Regions from separate parts of the Pseudoalteromonas ulvae UL12 genome, predicted to be linked through region 1. Evidence: predicted binding sites of a transcription regulator. Region 1 holds the regulator's gene; the other holds the start of a gene.
What was found. Region 1 encodes MetJ, which represses methionine synthesis genes. Its sites were predicted from a motif close to TAGACGTCTAGACGTCTA; they were not measured.

Region 1 (13,002 bases):
CAGCAGCCCGTTCAGGCCGCGATTGAAACGGATTATGAAACTATTTTAACAATGGAGCAGTTTGATTCGTGGCTTGAGCGTTTAAATTCTGCAGACTTATTTGCATTTGATACAGAAACAACCAGTTTAGATTATATGCAAGCCGAGTTAGTCGGGATGAGTTTCGCTGTTGAAGCAGGTAAGGCTGCTTATTTACCGATTGGCCATGATTACATGGGGGCACCAGAGCAGCTTGACCGTGATGAAGTGCTTAAAAAGATCGCCCCATTACTTGCAGATGAAACCAAAGCAAAAGTGGGGCAAAACTTAAAATACGATAAAAGTGTACTCGCACGTGCAGGCTTAGTGCTTAATGGCATTAAATATGACACCATGCTTGAGTCTTATGTCTTAAATAGTGTTGCAACACGTCATGATATGGACTCGTTGGCGCTTAAATATTTAGGCCATAAAAATATCAGTTTTGAAGAGATCGCTGGCAAGGGTAAGAATCAGCTGACTTTTAACCAAATCGAGTTAGAAAAAGCCGCGCCTTATGCCGCTGAAGATGCCGATATTACATTGCGTCTTCATCAAGTACTTTGGCCAAAACTCGAAGCAGATAAAAAGTTAAAATCTGTTTTTGAAGAGATTGAATTACCCCTCGTAAATGTGTTGTCTGATATTGAGCGTACCGGTGTCGAAATAGATAGCGCGATGTTAGCCAAGCAAAGTTTAGAGATCGGCACTCGTCTTGAGCAACTTGAAAAAGAAGCGCATGAATTAGCGCAAGAGCCGTTTAATTTAAGTTCTCCAAAACAGCTTCAAGCCATCTTGTTTGAAAAGCAAGGACTGCCAGTCATCAAAAAAACCCCTAAAGGGGCTCCTTCTACGGCAGAGGAAGTATTGCAGGAGTTGGCGCATGATTACCCGCTTCCTAAGTTAATTATTGAGCACCGTGGTTTGTCGAAATTGAAGTCAACCTATACAGATAAGCTTCCGTTAATGGTTGATACACACACCCAGCGTGTACATACATCTTACCATCAAGCGATTACGGCTACAGGGCGTTTAAGCTCGACTGATCCGAACTTACAGAATATTCCGATTAGAACAGAAGAAGGACGTAAGATCCGCCAAGCGTTTGTCGCAGCGAAAGGCTATAAAATTGTTGCAGCCGATTACAGCCAAATTGAATTACGTATTATGGCTCATTTATCACAAGATAAAGGGTTGTTAAATGCGTTTTCACAAGGGCTCGATGTGCATAGTGCGACGGCTGCAGAAGTTTTCGCTGTACCGGTTGAAGAAGTCACAACCGATATGCGCCGTAAAGCAAAAGCTGTTAATTTTGGTTTAATTTATGGAATGTCAGCATTTGGTTTAGCGCGTCAACTTGATGTGCCTCGCCATGAGGCGCAGCATTACATCGATAAATACTTTGAGCGTTTCCCTGGTGTACTCGACTATATGGAAACCACTCGAGAAAAAGCCGCTGAATTGGGTTATGTCGAAACTCATTTTGGTCGTCGTTTATACCTGCCAGAAATAAAAGCACGCAACGGCGCACGCCGTAAAGCCGCTGAGCGCGCAGCAATCAATGCACCTATGCAAGGAACCGCGGCTGATATCATTAAAAAAGCAATGATAACAGTTAACTCGTGGGTAAAAGCGCAACCAGACAATACAGTAAGGTTATTAATGCAAGTTCACGATGAATTGGTCTTTGAGATACAGCAAGAGTGTGTTGAATCATATACTCAACAAATCTGCCAGCTGATGTCTGAAGCTGCGGATTTAGATGTACCATTAATTGCAGAATCCGATCAGGGCGATAACTGGGATCAAGCACATTAATTTTTGAAACGTTTGGCGTAACGAGAATAAAAAGTTGCGTCGAACGTTAATGAAAATGATGGGATTGTAAGTAATTGGTAAGCATTGTGTAGGGATTGAGCAATTAGTTGCAATTGTTTACAAAGGCGCTTTATTTCTGCTGGGGGCTTTGCTAAAGTGCGCGCCGTCCTACTTAGGTAGGCATCCTGTTGATGATGTATCTGCCTTTTTGGAGGTACAGCGTATTAATAGCTTCTCCCCAGAATTGCTATAACCGGCTTATTGTATAATAAGCCGGTTTTTTTATTTATTCGGCAGAATTGCCTGACTCGGTAGGCTCTTTATCTTCAGGAGCTTGATGGATAATCTCTCCTAAATACCAGTTGTCGAGTTGTTTGCCAAGCTCAGGTAAACCAATGCCGTTGAGTGATGAAAAAGCATGGACGGTGATATCACCCTCAAGCTCTTTTAATTCTCTACGAACACGCAGCACTTCGCCTTTGCGCTTACCTTGTTTATATTTGTCTGCTTTAGTCAGCAACACCAACACTGAAATTTTGCTGTCAACAGCCCAATTAATGAGGTCGCGATCAAGATCTTTTAATGGATGGCGAATATCCATTAGAATAACAAGCCCTTTTAAGCTTTTGCGCTTTTCTAAATATTCCCCAAGCGAACGCTGCCACTTCTTTTTCATTTCGATTGGAACTTTAGCATAACCGTAACCGGGTAAATCGATTAAGCGCATGTTGTCGCCTAAATCAAACGCATTGATTAATTGCGTACGACCTGGGGTTTTACTGGTTTTAGCAATTTTCTTATCTGTTAATGTGTTAAGTGAACTGGACTTGCCAGCATTTGAACGTCCCGCAAAGGCCACTTCTATGCCTGTGTCAGGTGGGAGTTTGCTGATATCGGGCGCGCTGGTTATAAAAGTTGCAGCACTGTATTGTACACGTGATTTAAGCACAGTGACTCCTTAAGGTATGCTGGGATAGAGGCAGGCTAGCTGCGAAATGTTAGATTTATCTGTCAATTGGCCATTTTATACTAATATCAATAAAATGTTGAGTAACTATCGAGTCCGATTAACGCCTATAAGGTAAAAAAAGGCCGAAACTTATTAATCTAGGTCAAAACCCTTATATTTTATAAGTTTTTACTTGGCATAAGACGTGCCAGAGAAATTAATATCGTGTAGAATAAGATTCTAATGCTGGTAGATATACCTGCATTGCAGGTTAATAGGGTCGAAAACAGAGAATCCACCATGAAAAAAATAGCACTATCTTTAACTATGTTGTTTGGTGCATTGGCTGCAAACAACGCAACTGCATTTGATGGCGATGCAACTGCAGGTAAGGCAAAGTCTGCAACATGTGCAGCGTGTCATGGCGCCGATGGCAATGCGCCAATTAGTATGTATCCTAAAATTGCGGGTCAACATGCTGAGTATATCTACAAGCAATTAGCAGAATTTAAAACCGGTATGACTTCGGGCGGAAAAGAAGGTCGTATGGATCCTGTAATGAGCGGTATGGCGATGCCATTGTCTGATCAGGATATGAAAGATCTTGCTGCATATTTTAGCTCTTTACCAATTCAAGAGGGTGAAACCCCTAAAGAAGTGGTTGAAGTTGGTAGTAAATTATTCAAAGCTGGCGATGCAGAACGTGGTATTCCTTCTTGTGCGTCATGTCATGGCCCACGTGGAAATGGTACTTCTTTAGCTGGTTTCCCGAAAATTTCTTCGCAACATCCAGAATACGTCAAGTCACAACTTGAAAAATTCAGAAGTGGCACACGTAATAATGACTTAAATGGCATGATGCGTGACATCGCGAAAAAATTGACTGATAAAGACATCGAAGTATTATCAAAATACTTAAATGGCCTTCATTAATTAATAGAACGTTTAAAAAAGCAGCTAAGGCTGCTTTTTTTGTGTCTGTGACCTTGAGATATATCTCACAAAGAATGTAAGTAATTAGCTAGCTTTACGTGTGCGTAAAGTCTCTTTGTGAGCTTTTGATAAGACTTAAGTCTATGTTATTTCGCGGATTGGAAAAATCAGATTAAAATTTTATTATTTATTTTATATAAACCAGTTGTAACAAAATTATTAACAAGTATATTAACCCCTGTCGCAGAGACAATAAAAACAACATGGATAGACGTAAATACGGAAGTTATAGCGATAAATTTGTGCAAGGGGAAAGAACATAAGACATTTGATTTTATGTTCATTAATGGAATGATAAGAAAGCGTCAGGAAGACCGAAAATAATAAAATTCATGGAAGTTAAATAATAAAAACAATACGGATAGAAAAAAATAATAAAAATATGACTGAAGACATAGATCGAACAGTCGAAGGGAGAGGTGTCCAGATCACTAGACACTCGAATTAGCAGGCGGTAGAGCAATCTACCGCCTTTTTATTTGTTTTTTTGTTATACTCACGCCAATATACTTTATCTTAGTGTTTATATGACTCTTAGTTGCACGTTATGTGACTCAACAGAAGTAACACATTTTTTCACCGACAAACATCGTGAATACGTTCAGTGCAAGCAATGTTCATTGGTTTTTGTACCTGCTCAGTTTCATTTGACGGCTGAGCAAGAAAAAGCATTGTACGACAAGCATGAAAACCATATTGAAGATAAGGGATACCAGGCCTTTTTAAGTCGGGTTGTTTCCCCATTACAAACATATATAGCTCCACAAAGTGATGGACTTGATTTTGGGTGTGGTCCAGGTCCTGCACTGGCGCATATGTTAACAGGATTAGGTCATACCATGAGTGTGTATGATATTTTTTACGCACCTCAGACAGATGTACTCACAACACAATATGATTTTGTAACGTGCACAGAAGTCATTGAACATTTTCATACTCCCGCGAAGGAGTGGACAATATTAACTGAGTTAGTTAAACCACAAGGAACCTTGGCGGTGATGACTAAACTCGTAATTGATAAAGATAGATTCTCTAACTGGCATTATAAGAGCGACCTCACACACGTTTCTTTTTTTAGCCAAACGACTTTTAAGTTTTTAGCGCAGCGTGATGGATTAAGTGTCGAGTTTTTTGGCAATGATGTGATCCTCTTTAAAAAGCCATAACTAAATTCTTAGCCTTGATGTAAAATGACTCCAATTATTGAATGGTTGATAGCAAATGAGCAGAAAAAAATCTCGTAAAGGTGGCAGTAATGGCCCAACACGATTAAGTAAAGATAAATTGAAAGAATTACGTGCATTGAAAGAAAGCCGTGTTAAAGCTCAAAAGGGCAATAAAGCGGGCACACGTAATGCTGTTGAGGCAAAAAAATCTCAGCAAGATGATCAAAAAAACAAAGATCATCAAGCAGGGAAAGGTAGTAAAAAGCCAATTAGCTTAATGATCGAACCTAAGGTTGTTGAGCAAGAACCCGTTTTAAAACGCCATCTTAAACCTCAAGCAGAGCTTAAGAAAGCCGCCCCTCTAGAATTGACAACAGAGCAAGAACTGGAGCAATTAGAAAATGATCAGCGATTACTCGACTTGATTGATCGCCATGAGAGCGGTGAGTTACTGGTAGGGAAAGACGCGAAGTATTTCAATACTAAAGTCGCACGCCATCAAGCTTTGTGTGAGTTGCTGGGTATTGATGATGAAGATGATGAGGCAAGTGGTGACGATTTGCTGGATCAATTTATGTCAAATAATCTTGCTGATGAATGGCTTGATGAGGAAGATGATAAATGAGTATGTGGTTAATCGTAAGCTTAGTGTTAGGTACGATTATTATTGCAGGCCTTGCATATTATGCTGGTCGCTTGTTAATTCAAGTCAAAGCGCAAAATGCACAGATCGCAGCCAAGCAAGCTCAATATCAAGCCCAACAGGCCGAAAAAAATCTCAAATTGTCTGACAGTATCAATTTGATTGCCAAAGCAATGAAAGAAAAGCAATGTGAATACTCTGAAGGCTGTTTAAGAATTTGGGTATTAATGTCGCAATATCAATTTGAGCAGGACGTTGATCTTATTACCGAATATCCGGGAGTGCACAAAATGTATGAAGTCGTCAAAGATATGCCGACCCATCAAGCCCGAAAAAAATATTCGAAAAAAGAGATCTTTCAGCAAGACTCTTTACGTTGGCGTAAAGAGGAAGAGTTAGCAGAAGATATTATGGGTGATTTAACCTTGATTATTGAACGCTTTCCTGCGGATCCTGCCACTAAAACGGTGATGTCAGTATAAATTTATTGATTATAAAAAAGGCTGCACAAATATGTGCAGCCTTTTTTTTGTTTATATCACCTGAGAAAAGCGCGTAAGCTTAGCTTGGCGTTGTAAGTGTGCATCAAATGCCATGCAAATGATGCGGATAAACAATAAACCTTTAGGTGAAACCGTAATACCGTTTTCAGTAATACTGAGCATGTTATCTTGCGCTAACCCATGCAGTGAGGTTAACGCTTCTTTGAAGTATTGCTGGAAATTGATTTGATAACGGGCCTCAAAATCTGCAAAGTCTAACTCAAAATGACAAATCAGCTGACGAATAACAGCAGCACGGATGCAATCATCTTCACTTAAAGTGAGTCCTTTAACGACTGGAATGTCACGTTCGCTAACGGCTTGATAATACTCTTTGAGATCTTTTGGATTTTGAAAAATGCTATCACCGACTTGAGAAATTGATGAGACACCTAAGCCAAGCAGATCACAATCACCGTGGGTAGTATATCCCTGAAAATTTCGATGAAGTTCACCTTTTCGTTGTGCAATAGCAAGGCTGTCGTCCTTTTTAGCAAAGTGATCCATACCTATGAGTACATACCCAGCTTGTTCCATCTGCGCCAAGGTATTTTTAAACATAGCGAGTTTTTGAGATGCAGATGGTAAGTCCTGCTCACGGATTTTTCGTTGAGCGGCAAATCGGTCGGGTAAGTGGGCATAATTAAAAACCGAGACTCTATCAGGTGAAAGGGCGATTAACTTATCCATTGTTTCAGTAAAGCTCTCTGGCGTTTGTAATGGTAGCCCATAAATCATATCTGTATTGACGGATTTAAAACCTAATTGACGCGCTTCAACAACTAAATTAGCAACATTATCAGCACATTGCTCCCGATTCACAGCTTGTTGCACATCATCATTAAAATCTTGAATCCCAAACGAGACTCGGTTGAACCCTAATCCTCTTAAAGTTGGCAGCATGCCGTTGGCTAAAGAACGTGGATCAATTTCGATCCCTTTTTGCGCATCAGCCGTAAAGGTGAAGTGCTTATTGAGTGAATTAACCAAACGAGCCATTTGTTCGGTTGTTAAAAATGTGGGGGTCCCGCCGCCTAAATGCAGTTGGTCAACTTGGTAATGTTGATATAACTTGGCTTGCGATGCCATTTCTTGTTCTAAAAAATCAAGATACAAGTCCGCTTTATGCTGATGGCGGGTAACGATTTTATTGCATCCGCAGTAATAGCAAAGTTGATGGCAAAATGGGATATGAATATATAAAGACAGAGCCTTATTGGTCGAATGACTGATCGCAGCCCTCACGTTTTCCTCGCTGTAGCCATCTTGAAACGATAAAGCCGTTGGATAAGATGTGTAGCGCGGACCAGATACATTGTATTTTTTAATGAGGGAATCATCCCACTCGATAGAATTTTGCACGACCAATACTCTCTCAAATTAATAATTTCGCACATTATAAGCAGCTGAGAAATACACTCATTGATCTGGCACAACTTTGTTTGGTTTAAGCTAGGCTGATTGAAAGTGATAAATTATTCAATCTAAGAATGTTATAAGTCGCTTAGTGACTTAGGTTAATTTTAGTTTCGAATGTGTGATTTTTATTAACCTAACAGTGCGAGCTTAAAAGATAAGTGTAGTAATTAAGTTGCTAAAATTTTCATTTTAGGGGTTATTTTGAGTAACTTTGCTGCGAATATGTTTTTTGTTTTTTCTGGTGAAGTGCTGGTTGTTTTTGGTTATAAATAACTTGTTTTATATGTTTTTTAGTTTTTATGTTGCTGGTTTTATATTCATTATTGATTAAATTAATATGCACATAACAACTGGTTTGATGAGTATCTTCGGTGAAAATGCGGTTAACGTCTGTAAAATTACGGCTCAAATTAAATTGACTGAGATTTTTGCAGTTTGGCAGTATTTTACTTGAAATTCTGGTTAATAAAGGTATCGTTAAACTCAATAGCGAATTTTATCTCACTCTCACATTTAACTTCTTGCAGGAAAAAATCGCCCCATGTCAGACTTTAGACAACAAGCTTTAAATTATCACGCTGAACCCGTTCCAGGTAAAATCAGCATCGAGTTAACTAAATCAGCAGAAACGGCCAAAGATCTTGCTTTAGCATATAGTCCTGGTGTTGCTGAGCCTGTTAGAGAAATCGCTGCGAATCCTGCGGATGCTTATAAATATACAGCCAAAGGTAATCTTGTTGCGGTTATTTCTAATGGTACCGCGATTTTAGGCTTAGGTAATTTAGGGCCACTTGCTTCAAAACCCGTTATGGAAGGTAAGGCACTGTTATTTAAACGCTTTGCAGGCATTGATTCGATTGATATCGAAGTAAAACACCGTACTACAGAAGATTTCATCAATACGGTTGAGAACATTGCTGACACCTTTGGTGGTATTAACTTAGAAGATATTAAAGCCCCAGAATGCTTCGAGATCGAAAAAGCGCTGATTGAGCGTTGTGATATCCCCGTTTTTCATGATGATCAGCATGGCACAGCTATTGTAACCGCAGCGGGCATGCTTAATGCGCTAGAAGTACAAGGGAAGAATTTACATGACGCGCAAATCGTGTGCCTTGGCGCAGGAGCTGCTGCAATTGCGTGTATGGAATTATTAATTAAGTGTGGTGCCCAGCGTGAACATATTTATATGCTTGATCGCAAAGGTGTGATTCACACCCGCCGTGATGATTTAAATGAATATAAAGAATTGTTTGCCAATAATACTGATAAACGTACCTTGCAAGATGTGATTGCAGAAGCTGATGTATTTGTCGGTGTATCGGGCCCTGATTTAATTACTGCGGATGATCTAAAGCTAATGGCTGACAAGCCTGTGGTGTTTGCATGTTCAAATCCAGATCCTGAGATAAGTCCAGATGTAGCGCATTCTGCACGCAATGATTTAATTATGGCTACAGGGCGCTCTGATTTTCCAAACCAAGTAAATAATGTGCTTTGTTTTCCGTTTATTTTTCGAGGTGCGTTAGATGTGCGTGCTAAAACGATTAACGATGAAATGAAAATCGCTGCGGTCAATGCTATTCGTTCAATTGCAAAAGAAGCGGTGCCTCAAGAAGTGCTACAAGCCGCTGGGGTTGATTCGCTTGAGTTTGGTAAAGACTATATTATTCCTAAGCCGATGGATCCTCGTTTACTTCCACGAGTTGCTCGTGCTGTTGCTGAGGCGGCTATTGCATCAGGCGTTGCGCGTATCGCGCTGCCAGAAAACTATATGCAATAAGCATGGTAAATCACACAATAAAAAAGCCTCAAAATTGAGGCTTTTTTTTATTCATCTTCGAGTATTGGCAAGTCTAACCCCATGTTTGTCATGATTGCTCTTACTTCAGCAGGAACATGCTCAGGGTTATCTTTTCTTAAATCTTCATCATTTGGCAGTGGTTGGCCAGTAAACGCGTGCAGAAAAGCTTCGCAGAGTAATTCACTGTTTGTGGCATGGCGAAGATTATTCACTTGGCGACGTGTACGCTCATCTGTTAATACTTTTAACACGTTAAGCGGGATAGACACGGTGATTTTTTTCACTTGCTCTGATTTTTTACCGTGCTCTGCGTAAGGGTGAATATATTCACCATTCCATTTTGTTGCCATAAGTTTAGATTGCCTTTTAATAACTGCGTGCCTGTTTGCCAATGAATTAGTCTGAAGATAAAAATATTATCTATAATTTTTAGTTATTGGCTTTATCGTGGCGAAATTTTATCGGTTTAAAATATATAGTCAATTATCATTTATTTAGCTATTTAGACGTATAAATGTTTTGACTTCTCATCTTTAGTAATCTAACCTTTTGGACGTCTAAACATCCAACTGTTTGCGGGTTTTAAAATGAACAAAGCTAAAAAAGCAACTATCGCAGTGCGTAAAGGAATCGAAGCCGATAAACATCATGGCGCAGTCGTTCCTCCTCTTTTCTTATCAACGACTTATTCTTTTGCTGATTTTGATACTAAACGTGCTTACGACTACGGTCGAAGCGGCAACCCAACTCGCGATGTTTTAGCTGAGACATTGGCTGAACTCGAAGGTGGTGCCAAAGGTATTGTCACAGCAACGGGTATGGCTGCGGTTCATTTGGTCACTCAACTGTTGTCGAGTAACGACACACTTGTTATCCCACATGATTGTTATGGTGGCAGTTATCGTTTATTCACCAGTTTAGAAAAACGTGGTTTATTAAAATTAAAAGTCGTTAACTTCACCCTAGACAAAACCTTTGCTGAAATTGAAGCACTTAAACCTGCACTAATTTGGATTGAAACACCAAGCAATCCATTATTGCGCTTAACAGATATCGCAAAAGTGGTTGAAACGGCCAAAAATTGCGGTGCCTTGGTTGCGGCTGATAACACCTTTTTATCTCCTGCATTACAAAACCCTATCGAATTTGGCGTTGATATTGTTGTGCATTCGACGACTAAATACATTAATGGTCATTCAGATGTTGTCGGTGGTGCGGTTATCGCTAAAACGACTGAGTTGGGCGAAGAATTAGCCTGGTGGGCAAACAATATTGGTATTACCGGTGCGCCATTTGATAGTTATTTAACACTTCGCGGTATCCGTACATTGAATGTTCGTATTAAGCAACATGAACAAAATGCATTTCTAATTGCTGAGTATTTAGAGCGTAGTCCTTATGTTAAGAGTGTTTACTACCCAGGTCTTGAGTCTCATCCTCAACATGTATTAGCGAAACAACAGCAGCGTGGGTTTGGTGGTATGGTCAGTTTTGATATTAAAGGTGATATCAACGATGCTGCACGATTCTTAACAAATTGTCAGCACTTCACACTGGCTGAATCTTTAGGCGGTGTTGAAAGCTTGATTTGCCACCCTGCGACCATGACACATGCAGGTATGGAACCAAAAGCTCGTTTAGAAGCGGGTGTGGGTGACACGCTTATTCGGATTTCTGTTGGCATTGAAGATGTGAATGATCTTTTAGCTGATCTAGAGCGCAATTTTGAGCAGGTTCGCCCAGGGCAAAGCCAATTAAAGTCTAATGCTGTTAAAGCGCCAGACAACGATAAAACATCCGATAACTGTGCGAATTTTGTTAGTCCTGCACATATCGCATTATGGTAATTAAGATGAGTAGAGCAGTTCATAAATTTGGCGGATCGAGCTTAAGTAGTGCCAATCGTTATCACGCCGTTGCAAATATAATTCTAAGCCAAGCATCTGAAGGAGATGTGATTGTCGTTTCGGCTGCAGGTAAAACAACCGATACCTTAGTTAAACTTTGGCAAAGCTACCAGCAGCAAGATCAACAGGCTTTGTCTGATGTGCTTGCGTTGCTTGAGCAACACCAAAGTGAATTAATTCAAGAGTTATTAGTAGCGCCATTTCAGCAATCAGTTTTGTCTGCGCTTGCGGGAGAGTTGGCCGATATCTCAGAACAAATCAATACCGCTCAGCTGCAAGAAGCGCAGTTGCTGGCGCATGGAGAATTATGGTCAGCAAGGTTGCTGGCTCACTATTTGAAGCAATTAGATGCCAATGCACGAGCATTTGATGCACGCCAATTGCTCACCTTGGCCGATGGTCAACTGCAGCATGAGACAAATAAGCAAGCGTGTGCGCAACTAGGATTGACACAATATAATGTTGTTACGGGTTTTATTGCTGCTGATGAAGCTGGTAATACGGTGACGCTTGGGCGCAATGGCAGTGACTACAGCGCAACGCTCTTAGCGCGTTATATTGACGCGCAAAGTGTGTCGATTTGGACTGATACACAAGGTGTCTTTTCGACCGATCCTCGCAAGGTCAAACGGGCGATCCGTTACGGGAAAATTTGTCGTGCTCAGGCTAATTTACTTGCGCGCTTAGGTAACCCTGTGCTGCATGCTAAAACGTTAACCCCCCTTAAAGACTCTACGATCAAATTGGTTGTTCGAAGTAGTTTTGATAGCAGTAGCGCAGCCACAGAGATTGTTACCGAAGGGTTAGCCAAGCAAAAGCGTTTTATCACTAACCTTGATAATTACGATTTACTCAAAGTGGCAGACTTACATGAAGGTGAGGTCGGTGAGTTAAGTCGTGTTATTCAACATGCATTGCATCATTTCGATCACGGTGACGATACTTTTCTATTGGTACCAGCACAATATAGTAATCAGATTTCAGCGCTGCTTACAGGGCGTAGTAACTTGGTTGAATCAAATGTGTCTGGCCTTGCGATTGTCTGTGAGCAAGGCGCTGGCCATACATTAGCGGCGCAAGCAAAAGCGATTTTAGCCGAAAATAATGTCACCTTACGCTTTGTCTCGTCTCATGATGAATATTGTCTCTTATTATGTGAGCAGCAGCTCGATACAGACAGGCTGACAATTCTTCACGATCAACTGGTGAGTGTTTCACAAGAGCTTGCCGTGGTGGTTGCTGGATTAGGCAATGTTGGCGCTGTGTTTATTGAGCAGCTTGAAAAACAATTACTTCGTCTAAATCAATTATTACCTGTTAAATTAGTGGGGTTAGTTCGCAGTCAGCATATGTTATTTAATCCAAGTGGGCTCAACCCTGAAAATTGGGCCGATACATGGCAAAATCAGGCTGTTCCATTTGTCAGTGCTGATTTATTGAATCATTTATCTGAATTAGATTATGAACATAAAGTGGTGATTGATATCACAGCAAGTGAGTCGTTTAGCCAGTTATATCCACAATTTGTTGATGCAGGGTGTCATTTAATTTGTGCAAACAAATATGCAGGGACTGCTGAGCTAAGCTGGTATCAAGCGTTACAAGAAAACTTAAAGTTGCGCAATTTACAATGGCGTTATAACACCTCTGTTGGAGCCGGGTTGCCGATTAACTTTGCTCTAAATGACTTGTTGAACTCTGGTGATAAAGTCGAGCGGTTAACTGGGGTGTTCTCTGGCACAT
Region 2 (13,002 bases), on a different contig from region 1:
TATTGGTTTTCTCCAATTGCGATAGCAATGTAATTGCCATCTAGTTTTGAACGGTTAGATTAATTTATTTTGAAACAGTCAGATCCTTAACTGAATCAAGGGCTTTACACTAGTTAAAACCCTAAATTAAACACTGCACGAAAGTGAGAGAGAGTGCAGTGTTCAATGAGTATAGGACGAGTCCTTATTTTGCGCGTGATTCTAACATCGCAACAGCCGGAAGTTGTTTCCCTTCTAAAAACTCTAAGAAAGCACCGCCACCTGTTGAAATATAAGAAATTTTATCAGCAACACCATATTTATCGATAGCAGCAAGTGTGTCACCACCACCCGCAATAGAAAACGCGTTTGATTCAGCAATCGCGTTTGCAATCGCCTGCGTGCCATTACCAAACTGATCGAATTCAAATACACCCACAGGGCCATTCCAGACAACAGTGCCCGCATTTTTAATAATGGTCGCTAATTGTTTTGCCGAGTCTGGGCCGATGTCAAAAATCATGTCATCTGCTGTGACTTCGCTCACATCTTTGAGTGTAGCCACGGCAGACTCAGAAAACTCTGATCCGACGACGACATCCGTAGGCACTGGAATATCGCCATTATTAGCTTTTGCATCAGCGGTCAGTTTATTGGCTTCATCAATTAAATCAGCCTCATATAAAGACTTTCCAACTGGGTGACCCGCAGCTGCGATAAAAGTATTGGCAATACCGCCACCTGTCACTAATTGATCGACAATTTTAGAAAGTGAATCAAGTACCGTTAATTTAGTCGACACTTTTGAGCCACCAACAATCGCCACAAGTGGACGAGCGGGGTTATCAAGGGCTTTGCCAAGTGCTTCTAGTTCAGCTGCGAGTAATGGACCTGCACATGCGATAGGCGCATAAAGTCCGACACCATGAGTTGACGCTTGTGCGCGGTGCGCTGTACCAAACGCATCCATCACATAGACATCACATAATGCGGCTAATTGTTTAGCTAAGACTTCATCGTCTTTTTTCTCGCCAATATTAAAACGCACATTTTCAAATACCACGACTTCATTTGTTTCAACTGCGACGCCGTCTAAATAATCTTTTTCTAAACGTACTGGGCAATCAAGTACGTCATTTAAATAGTTAACAACTGGAGCAAGCGAGAATTCTTCGTCATATTCACCTTCAACAGGGCGACCTAAATGTGACATCACCATTACTTTCGCGCCCTTTTCTAACGCTAATTTAATCGTGGGTAACGAGGCACGGATACGCGCATCTGACGTTACTTTGCCATCTTTAACGGGTACGTTTAAATCTTCACGGATCAGAACGCGTTTGCCTGCTAAATCTAAATCGGCCATTTTAATGACTGACATCTTGTGCTCCTTTTTAAACTAAAATTCGCTTATCAACGATAAACGAGCTAAATCAAACAGTTGTTATGGCTACTTAGCCTGCATCATGGCGTAAGAGGTATCGAGCATTCGGTGGGCAAAGCCCCACTCGTTATCACACCAGACTAATAATTTTACTAAACGTTTATGACTAACACGTGTCTGTGTTCCGTCAATGATACAAGAATGCGGGTCATGATTGAAATCCACTGAGACCAAAGGCTCCTCGGTATAATCTAAAATACCGGTTAACCGCCCGCTTGCTGCGGCTTTAATCACACGATTGATATCTGCCAACGACACATCGCTGTTTAACGTGACGCTCAAATCCATCGCTGTAACATTAATAGTTGGCACACGCACTGCTATCGCTTCAAAGCGGCCATGAAATTTAGGCAAAATACGCTCGATACCGCGTGCTAATTTGGTATCAACAGGAATAATCGATTGACTCGCCGCACGGGTACGACGTAAATCAGGATGATAAGCATCTATCACTTGCTGATCATGCATTGACGCATGAATAGTGGTAATCGCACCAGATTCTATCCCAAAGGCATCATCAATCACTTTAATAACCGGAACAATACAGTTGGTTGTGCACGAGCCATTAGAGACGATTGAATGTGACGAAGTCAGCTCATCATCGTTAATACCATAAACAATCGTAGCATCCATATCCGCATCGGCAGGTTGTGAAAACAACACTTTCTTTGCACCTGCATTTAAATGAACTTGCGCATGCTCGCGCGAATGAAATACACCGGTACACTCTAAGACGACATCGACATCAAGCGATTGCCAAGGGAGTTTTTCTGGAGATGTTTCGGCAAAAAGTTGAATTTCATCGTTTGCCACTCGCAACGTCGAACCATCCAAATTAACAGGAAATTTAAATCGACCGTGGGAAGTGTCGTATTTTAGCAGATGAGCGATGCCTTCAGGCTCGGCGAGTTCATTAATCGCTACCACTTTGAAGCGATCATGTTGGTTTGACTCATAAAGCGCACGTACGATATTACGACCAATACGACCAAAACCATTTATTGCCAATCTAATTGTCATCGAAATAAGGGTTCCGAATGATTTTACTTATCTTGAGCTGGATTATCAGAACTTTAAACGAATCTTAAAGTGTATGAACAACAACGTCAGATTTACATTTAATGAATGGCGCTATTGTAATCGACCTTGACCAAGTTCCATAGCGAAAATAACTAATAATAAGATTAGAAAATTTAGGGCAATGCAAATCAACGAAACTGTAGCGCCTATTTTTTCTTTACAACACATAAAAAAGCCAGTCATGGATGTCCATGACTGGCTTTTTTAACTTGATAAATAAAGTACTTAGAACAGCTCAAGCGATTTGGCGACAATATTGTCAACGGTAAAACCAAAGTGCTTAAATAACTCACCAGCAGGTGCTGATTCACCAAACGTCGTCATACCAATGACAGCACCGTTTAAACCAACATATTTATACCAATAATCAGCAATACCAGCTTCAATCGCAACACGGCGGCTAATCGCTGCAGGTAAAACCGACTCTTTGTATGCTGCATCTTGCGCTTCAAAAACATCCGTTGAAGGCATTGAAACAACGCGAACTTGTTTACCTTGTGCGCGCAGCTCTGCAGCAGAATCTTGTGCTAACTGCACTTCAGAACCCGTTGCAATCAAAATAATCTCAGGATTGCCATCACACGATAAAACATAACCACCTTTTGCGACATTAGCTAACTGCTCTGCCGAACGTGTTTGTTGTGCTAAGTTCTGACGAGAGAAAATCAACGACGTAGGACCATCTTTACGCTCAATGGCAGCTTTCCACGCCACTGCAGATTCAACCTGATCACATGGGCGCCAGTTATCTAAGTTAGGTGTTAAGCGCATACTCGCAATTTGTTCCACTGGCTGATGGGTTGGACCATCTTCACCTAAGCCGATTGAATCATGGGTGTAAACAAAAATAGAAGGTTGCTTCATTAATGCCGCCATGCGCACTGCATTACGAGCATATTCCATAAACATGAGGAAAGTCGCACCGTAAGGTACAAAGCCTTTGTGCAGCGCAATACCATTCATAATCGCTGACATACCAAACTCACGCACACCATAAAACACATAATTTCCAGATGCATCTTGCGCTGTTAAGCTCTTAGAGCCAGACCAAAGTGTTAAGTTAGAACCAGCTAAATCCGCTGAACCGCCCATAAACTCAGGAAGTAGTGGGCCAAATGCTTCTAGTGCATTTTGTGATGCTTTACGAGAGGCGATATCGGCTGGTGTTGCTTGTAATTGTTCAATATAAGCTTGTGATTTCTCAGCCCATTCAGCTGGAAGTTCGTTATTATTACGACGAACAAATTCAGCTGCCAGCTCTGGGTATGCTGCTTTATACGCTGCAAATTTAGTATTCCAGCTCGCTTCTAAATCAGAACCTTTTGCTTTGTTATCCCATGCTTCATAAACATCAGCTGGAATATCAAATGCCCCATGCTCCCACCCTAAAAATTCACGAGCTGCAGTAATTTCTGCATCACCTAACGGTGCACCATGGCAATCATGGCTGCCTGATTTGTTTGGTGAACCAAAACCGATAATGGTTTTACAACAAATAAGTGTTGGCTTGTCTGATTGTGCACGTGCTTCATCTATTGCTGCACGTACCGCTTCACTATCGTGACCATCGACATTACGTACCACGTGCCAACCATAGGCTTCGAAACGCGCTGGGGTATCATCGGTAAACCAACCTTCGACTTCACCATCAATTGAAATGCCATTGTCATCCCAAAAAGCAACCAATTTGCCAAGCCCTAACGTACCGGCAAGTGAACATGCTTCATGAGAAATACCTTCCATTAAACAACCATCGCCCAAAAAGGCGTAGGTGAAATGGTCGACAATGTCATGACCGTCGCGATTAAACTGAGCTGCTAACGCTTTTTCGGCAATCGCCATACCCACTGCATTGGTGATCCCTTGGCCAAGTGGTCCCGTAGTGGTCTCAATACCCGGTGCATATCCATACTCTGGATGACCTGGTGTTTTTGAATGCATTTGACGGAAATTTTTCAAGTCATCAATAGAAAGGTCATAACCACTTAAATGTAAAAGAGAATAAATTAGCATTGAACCGTGACCATTTGAGAGTATAAATCGATCTCGGTCTGCCCACTCTGGATTTGTTGGGTTGTGATTTAAATAATCACGCCATAAAACTTCGGCGATATCTGCCATGCCCATCGGGGCTCCAGGGTGACCAGAATTGGCCTTTTGTACTGCGTCCATTGATAAGACACGAATTGCATTAGCAAGTTCTTTGCGAGACGGCATGAATTCTCCTACCTTTAAGTGTGTTTGCGCTGGTTGTAAGTCCCAATTAGTTTGGGGATGCATCTATTCTTACTTATTAAACCAGTCGGAGCAATGAAAAAACCCGCAATAATAGTGCTTGTTTGTTACTTATTAATAACAATGCGTTATTAAAAATTTAATTTAGCCATCTAGGCGTAAAAACACTATGAAAAAATCTCACTTTCATATAAAATACGCGCCTAAATTTTTTCCTGCGCAAATCCACCTACGTGGGCGCGATTTTTGAGAGTATAAATAAAATGGCAAGACATTTATTTACTTCTGAATCTGTATCTGAAGGTCATCCGGATAAAATTGCCGATCAGATTTCTGATGCGGTTCTAGATGCAATTTTAGAGCAAGACCCTAAAGCACGCGTAGCCTGCGAAACATATGTTAAAACTGGTATGGTCATGGTAGGTGGTGAAGTCACTACAAGCGCATGGGTAGATATCGAAGAATTAACTCGTAAAACTGTACGCGAAATCGGTTACACCCACTCAGATATGGGTTTTGACGCTGACTCATGTGCAATTTTAAATACCATTGGTAAGCAATCACCAGACATCAATCAAGGTGTTGATCGCTCTCGTCCAGAAGAGCAAGGTGCAGGTGACCAAGGTTTAATGTTTGGTTATGCATGTAACGAAACTGATGTACTTATGCCAGCACCAATTACTTACTCACATCGTTTAGTTCAGCGCCAAGCTGAAGTAAGAAAAAGCGGTGAGTTGAACTGGTTACGCCCAGATGCAAAATCACAAGTAACGTTTGCTTACGAAAACGGCATTGCTGTTGGCATCGATGCAGTTGTATTATCAACTCAGCACTGTGATTCAATTGCACAAAATGACTTAGTTGAAGCGGTCATGGAAACGATCATCAAGCCAGTTCTTCCTGCTGAACTAATTACTAGTGCGACGAAGTTTTTCATCAACCCTACAGGTCGTTTCGTAATCGGTGGCCCAATGGGTGACTGTGGTCTTACAGGTCGTAAAATCATCGTTGATACATACGGTGGTATGGCACGTCACGGTGGCGGTGCTTTCTCTGGTAAAGATCCTTCAAAAGTTGACCGTTCAGCAGCGTATGCAGCACGTTATGTTGCTAAAAACATTGTCGCTGCTGGTCTTGCTGACAAATGTGAACTACAAGTTTCTTACGCAATTGGTGTAGCTGAGCCTACTTCAATCAGTGTTGAAACTTTTGGCACAGGTAAATTAGATGAAGCACGCTTAATCGAAATTATCCGTGAGCACTTCGACTTACGCCCATACGGTATTTTAACGATGCTTGATCTTGAGCGTCCAATTTACCAACCAACTGCGGCATACGGCCACTTTGGTCGTGAAGAATTCCCATGGGAAAAAACAGACAAAGCGGACGCACTACGCGCAGCTGCAGGTCTGTAATTAACTAACTTAGGTTAGTTAAATGTAAAAAAGGCGCCTAGAGCGCCTTTTTTATTGCTTTGAGTTTTCCAATGTCTTTTTCAATTGACTTAATGTAGTCAAGGCACTCTTTAATACTAATTTATTTGTGAGCCAATCAGGTAATAAACCATTGGGATCCGCTGACGCTTGATATTCGATATTAACCTTTTCACCATCTAGCGGCGTCACAAGCCAAGATGCTGCCATATCTTTTAAGCGAACTAAATGCTCTACATCATTTAATTGCTCAAACTCAGCCAATGATGGATGACGATCGGTAATCTGTAAATCTAGCCGCCCGTTTGCAGTAAATTGATAACGCGAATAAGTGACCATATATCGGTTTTTGAACGGCCATGGCGCAAAAAATTCAGTATATACAATATATTCCAGCTCAGAAGGATGCGATAACACTGTCACTATTTTTGCTCTATCGAGCCAATTAGGTGCCTGCGTCGTATCTTGCATCACCTTCATAAAGTTCGAAACGCTGGCTGTGGCTTCAAATTCAGCTTTGATCCGCACCTGCCCTGAGGGCATTGCTTGCTGATACAAAGCAATGCCATTTTTGACAGTCACTGGCCGCCACGCTAACGGCTCTGCATAAACATTACTCCAAACTAACAGTATGAGCAGAGCAAAATAACGAGGCATTTTATCTAACGCCAATAAGGGACTTGTTTTTGTGTCACCAACCGACTTTGCTCCATTGCTGCAAGTAGATTATCTGTTTTTTGCCCGAGCCACGTTTGAATATGCAGTAAGTCGTCACTTTCTTGCTGCTCACACAGCTCACGTAAATAATCTAAAGTACTGAGCTCATCAATCCCTTCGATAATATCAAACCAAGGGCTGCGAAATTCATCTCGACTTTGTTTCGAAAATAATGCACCTAAACATGCACCACTTAACAGGTTACGTTGTAACTGCTGCTTTTGCGCTAAGTAATCTTGGGTTGAAAATGCATGCTTAACAGGGAAAATAGCATTTATTTCTTGCCAGTCTTTTTCAAATAGCTTGGCGGCAATATCAACAACTTTTTCTTGTGCTGCTTGTTCTTGCTCTGCAGACCAGGTTTGTCGCCACTTTCTATCGACTAAAAAAGTAGTCAAATCAAGAACCAAGTTGTTATAACGTGGTGATTGAAAAATAGCTTTGATGGCTGCTATTCGAGGTCGTCGCTGTCTTAAGCCAGTGATCATACTGTCAAGCGTCGGCGCTTTACTGATTTTCTTGTAGAACACATGCTTTTTAGAGGTAAATGTCTTAATTTGAATCGCCGTTTCAACCCAAGCAAAACTTTGCATCACCCACTTTAATTCTTGACGTAAATGTTCAGTGCTTTGTTTATCGACCACAGCTTCGAATAACCACAATGCATGACGAATTAATGTAATTCCGTCAATCATGCGTTTTAAAGTTTTAAACTTGGCATCTTCGAAATAACACTGCTCATGTTTTTGTACAAAGGCTATCGCATAATTCAAACAAGCACTAAATGCTTGCTCTTGATTCATATCAGATTTTAGCGGCACAAAATTGATGTACTTATCGGCTTTAAGAGGCTTTTTATCTGCCAGCATATAACCACGAGCCGCTTTACTATACAAACCTAAACGCACTTCTTGGCAATTAATCAGCTGCTTTGCTAAAGCAAATACATCACTACGTTGGCCTTTTTTCAATTCCATCTCAACTTCGCAAATCACCTCGACTTGCCCGCTGGCGTTTATCTCACCTTTATCTAATACGACTTCGATTTCAGAACCATTGTCAGTTTCAATCAACCAAGTACGGCGAATAAAGTTCGTGCTAAAAATAGGATACAAACTATGATTAATCGCCGCAACTTGCATGCCATGAGGCCAAATCCCTTCCGGAAAAGCCTGTAAATCAGGACGCTTACTTTCTAGTGGTAAGTTATACTCTGGCCGTTGATGCAAGCCACCCACGACTTGCCCTGCTAATTTGATAGTTTGTTCGCATTCATTATCACAACATCGAGTTCGCAAACCAATATCCAATGCCCGAAGCTCTCTGCTTGGAGTATCAAAATAGGCATTAAGTAAGTTACGTGCGGGATAATTCGTTACTTTTTTGGCAAACTGAGTAATTAACGCGGGTAATTGAGTGATGACTTTTTCTGAAACGAGAAATTTCAGTTCTATCTCTGTATCCATAGAGGTTAGATAGCTTTATATTAATTCATAGAAGTCACCAAAATAACTATCCCGCTGACAGATTGCAAATTTTTTACTTAAATTACCTTCAAACGATACTGATTTCTCCGATAACTTGCTATTACAGTGGGAAATTCATACTATTTGTTTGCTAACAATCATAATTAATTATCAAAGGTTTGGGATGTTTAAACATTTATTATTTATTGCCGCATTAACCATTGCACCATGGGCCACGCAAGCAGAAACAGACACTGAAAACACCCCCTCAGATCAAAGCGTTTATATCATTGATGATTTATATGTATATATGCATGCAGGTGCAGGAAAAAACTTTCGAATTTTAGGGTCTGTCACCGCTGGTACACAGCTTATTCAGCTAGCCGTTGAAGAAGGCTACGCACAAGTTAAAGATGACAAAGGACGCACAGGATGGGTCGACCAACGTTTTATCACAAAACAGCCCGGTATGAGTGTTGAAATTGTGACGTTAAAAGACAAGTTGATGGCCAATGAACAATTACTGGCTAGCAATGCTAACATCGTCCCACAATTACAAGATGCGAATTCACAACTTGAACAACTCAACGCACAACTCAAACAAAAGCTAGCTGATGCATTGAATAACAATCAGCAGCATACTCAGCAACAAAGACAAAACAGCGAAAAAGAAAAACGTGAACTATTAATGTATGGTGCTGCAATCGCCTTCACAGGGCTGTTGTTTGGCATCATTATTACTCTGATTTTATCTCGCCGTAGACGCCATGATGGCTGGGCATAAACAACCTTTCTAAAAAATCATTCAAGATATAAAAAAGCACCTCAGGTGCTTTTTTTTATATCGTGTTATAACAGCAGTCCGGCATCTTTTTTGACTTTTTCAATAATCATGTAGGTATAGTTTGTCGCCACTCCAGGAATATCGACTAATTTACCGAGCACCTCTCGATATTGCGCCATATCTGCGACACGTATTTTTAATAGGTAATCAAACCCACCCGCGACCATGTCACATTCAGCGACCTCAGGGATCGCGAGTACATGTTTTTTAAAGTCTTTAAATACATCTGTGGTCGATTTAGCCAAAGTTATTTGCACATGCGCCATCAAACCTTGATTGAGTTTTTCTGCATTTAGCACCGCACGATAGCTTTCTATAAATCCGTCTTTTTCGAGGCGTTTAACTCTATCTAAACATGGGCTCGGACTCAGGTTGACTTCTTTTGCCAAGTTCACATTGGATAATTTTCCGTTTTTTTGCAACACGTCTAAAATGGCAAGGTCGATGCGATCCAATGCGCGGCTGACTTTAGGTTGGCTCATGGCAGTATTTTATGCTGTGAAAAACTAAATATGCGCTGTAATTTACGGTATTTTGGCAAAATTAACCAGCATGTTCTGATGTATATTATATAGAATGCGGCTTTAATTTGTTTGGCTCCATTTTTGATTTTTGAGGGTTTGCAATGCTTTATAACGGTGATTTAACTACACAGTGTCCGATCAGACAAAAGATCCGCGACTTCTATCGCATCGATGAAAATGAAGTAATTGATTATATTTTACCACTTGCAGAAGTGGGTGTGACGGCTCGAAGCCGTGCTTGGGAGCGTGCCCGACAGCTTGTTGTCAATATTCGTGAAGATCAAGAAGGCCAAGGGGGTGTTGACGCACTGCTAAATGAGTTCTCTTTGTCTTCAGAAGAAGGCGTTGTCTTGATGTGTTTAGCCGAAGCCTTACTTCGTGTGCCAGACAAACAAACCCAAGAAAGCCTGATCCGTGACAAGTTAGCAAATGGCGACTGGAGTTCACACTTAGGGAATAGCGAATCATTATTTGTAAATGCATCAAGCTGGGGATTGCTATTCACTGGTAAAATGGTGAATTACTCAGATAAAAGCAAAGATGACCAATTCGGTGTCCTGAAAAAAACACTAGGCCGTTTAGGCGAACCGGTTATTCGTAAATCAGTTCAATACGCCATGAAAATCATGGGTAAGCAGTTCGTGATGGGCCGCACCATTGATGAAGCGATTGAACGCGCAATTGAAAAAGAACAAAAAGGCTATGTCTATTCATACGACATGCTAGGCGAAGGGGCACGTACCCAAGCGGATGCCGACCGTTATTATCAAAGTTATGTCAATGCGATTCATGCAATTGGTAAAGCGGCAAATAAACGTGGCCCAATTAAAAGCCCGGGTATTTCAGTCAAATTATCTGCGATTCACCCGCGTTACGAGTTCACTCATAAAAAACGTGTAATGGCCGAGCTAGTACCAAAATTAAAAGCATTAGCCTTAATCGCTAAAGATTATGACATCGGTTTTACCGTCGATGCGGAAGAAGCTGAGCGCTTGGATATTTCATTAGACATTATCGAAGCGGTCTTCTCAGATCCTGATTTAGGCACTTGGAATGGCTTTGGTTTAGCTGTTCAAGCTTATCAAAAGCGTGCCACGTTTGTGATTGAATGGTTAGTTGATTTAGCCCAACGTGTTGGCCGAAAACTGATGGTTCGTCTTGTAAAAGGCGCATACTGGGATAGCGAAATAAAAAATAGCCAAAAAGATGGTCTCGATCATTTCCCAGTGTTTACTCGTAAAGCCACTACTGACGTTTCTTACAAAGCCTGTGCCATGAAACTAATGGCTGCTCGCGATGTTATTTTCCCACAGTTTGCGACACACAATGCATACACTGCGGCAACGATTTTAGAAGTCGCAAAAGGCGATTGTGAAGGATTTGAGTTCCAACGTTTACACGGAATGGGTGAGTCGTTATTCGACCAAATCGTGACTCAAGATAAAGTACAATGTCGTGTGTATGCACCTGTTGGTCAACATGAAGACTTACTTGCTTACTTAGTACGCCGCTTACTTGAAAATGGCGCCAATTCATCGTTTGTAAACGCCATCGTTGATGAGAGCAAGCCTGTTGAGTCTTTACTCCCTGATCCTGTAGAAACATTGCAAGGCTTAAGTAATAAATACAACAACCAAATCGCTTTACCTATTAATATTTTTGGCGAAGAAAGAGCAAACTCTAAAGGCATTGACCTGACAGATATCAACCACATCACGCCATTTAAAGCGAATTTAGAACAGTGGTTAAACGACAATCTGATCAGCGAACAAAATATTCCTGCAGGTAGCCAGCCAGTTAAAAATCCGGCAAACCACAACGAAATCATCGGCCATATTGAATTGCAAGATGAAGCGCAAATGCGCCAACTCATCGAAAAAGCGGAAGCGCAGCTTAGCGATTGGTCAAATACGCCAGTACAAGAACGTGCAGACATTTTACGTCGCACAGCCGATATCCTTGAACGTCATCGTGATGAATTAATCGCCATTTGTATTAAAGAAGCGGGTAAAATCCCTCAAGATGGTGTCGATGAAGTTCGTGAAGCAGTCGATTTTTGTCGTTATTATGCAGCTCGCGCTGAAGAATTAGCAAAAGATGAGCGTTTTGAAGCGCGCGGTGTCATTTTATGTATCAGCCCATGGAATTTCCCTCTGGCTATATTCTTAGGCCAAGTTGCCGCAGCAATTGTGACGGGTAATGTGGTTATTGCCAAACCAGCTGAACAAACAAGTTTAATTGCATTACGTGCCATTGAATTAATGCAAACGGTCGGACTACCTAAAGATGTTGTCCAAGCCGTTATTGCACGTGGTTCTGAAGTAGGCAAAGTGATTGTTCCTGATCCACGTATTCAAGCTGTAATGTTTACGGGTTCAACCGAAACAGGCACGCGCATTTCACAAACGCTTGCTGAGCGTGACGACATTCAAGTACCACTTATCGCCGAAACCGGTGGTCAAAACTGTATGATCGTTGACTCAACAGCTTTACCTGAGCAAGTCGTTGATGATGTGATTGCTTCTGGTTTCCAAAGTGCTGGTCAGCGCTGCTCAGCACTGCGCGTTTTATTCATTCAAGAAGAAATCGCTGATAACGTTATTCGTATGATCAAAGGTGCAATGAGTGAGCTACACGTCGGTGATCCTGCCATGCTATCGACCGATGTTGGCCCAGTGATCGACCAAAAGGCACTTAATGCCTTAAATGAACATGTTGAGTACCTAAAAGGCCGTGCGACACTTCATTATCAATGTGAATTACCGAATATGGGCGAAACAGGCCACTACTTCTTCGCGCCACGTTTATATGAAATCAGCGACTTATCCGTTTTGAAAAAAGAAGTGTTTGGTCCGTGTGTTCATGTGATTCGCTTTAAAGGTGAACAATTAGATAACGTTATCGATCAAGTGAACGCCACAGGTTTTGGTTTAACAATGGGTATTCATACGCGTATCGAAGCCCGCGCTGAATATTTAGCCAAAATGTCTCGTGCCGGTAATATCTACGTTAACCGTAATATGATTGGTGCGGTTGTGGGTGTGCAGCCGTTTGGTGGACGTGGTTTATCTGGTACAGGTCCAAAAGCAGGTGGCCCGAACTATTTAACTCGTCTTGTAAAAGAAAAAGCATCACCAGTAAACGTGCAAATGACTGATTTAACAGCCGATGAGTTAGAAACCCATCACTTCCCTGGCGCTGTTGAACAAGTTAATCAAATCATGCAAAAATCATTACGTGATGAGAAAATTTGGCGCGCAACACCATTAAATGACCGTAT

Region 2: a site for MetJ is predicted at 4,884-4,901, ahead of metK (methionine adenosyltransferase). Genes of this name have one in related genera too.

What each region holds. Positions count from the first base shown of each region.
Region 1 is NZ_AQHJ01000029.1:117,522-130,523, forward strand. It holds gene polA (DNA polymerase I) at 1-1,836, shown strand, start outside; gene yihA (ribosome biogenesis GTP-binding protein YihA/YsxC) at 2,123-2,785, opposite strand; gene PULV_RS12965 (c-type cytochrome) at 3,086-3,718, shown strand; gene PULV_RS12970 (class I SAM-dependent methyltransferase) at 4,306-4,944, shown strand; gene yihI (Der GTPase-activating protein YihI) at 5,000-5,569, shown strand; gene PULV_RS12980 (DUF2489 domain-containing protein) at 5,566-6,069, shown strand; gene hemN (oxygen-independent coproporphyrinogen III oxidase) at 6,121-7,491, opposite strand; gene PULV_RS12990 (malic enzyme-like NAD(P)-binding protein) at 8,090-9,331, shown strand; gene metJ (met regulon transcriptional regulator MetJ) at 9,379-9,702, opposite strand; gene metB (cystathionine gamma-synthase) at 9,940-11,199, shown strand; gene metL (bifunctional aspartate kinase/homoserine dehydrogenase II) at 11,205-13,002, shown strand, end outside.
Region 2 is NZ_AQHJ01000034.1:95,006-108,007, reverse strand. It holds gene fba (class II fructose-bisphosphate aldolase) at 1-1, opposite strand, end outside; gene PULV_RS17175 (phosphoglycerate kinase) at 185-1,360, opposite strand; gene epd (erythrose-4-phosphate dehydrogenase) at 1,430-2,443, opposite strand; gene tkt (transketolase) at 2,729-4,720, opposite strand; gene metK (methionine adenosyltransferase) at 5,002-6,153, shown strand; gene PULV_RS17155 (START domain-containing protein) at 6,205-6,828, opposite strand; gene PULV_RS17150 (CYTH and CHAD domain-containing protein) at 6,834-8,354, opposite strand; gene PULV_RS17145 (TIGR04211 family SH3 domain-containing protein) at 8,539-9,138, shown strand; gene PULV_RS17140 (winged helix-turn-helix transcriptional regulator) at 9,204-9,680, opposite strand; gene putA (bifunctional proline dehydrogenase/L-glutamate gamma-semialdehyde dehydrogenase PutA) at 9,824-13,002, shown strand, end outside.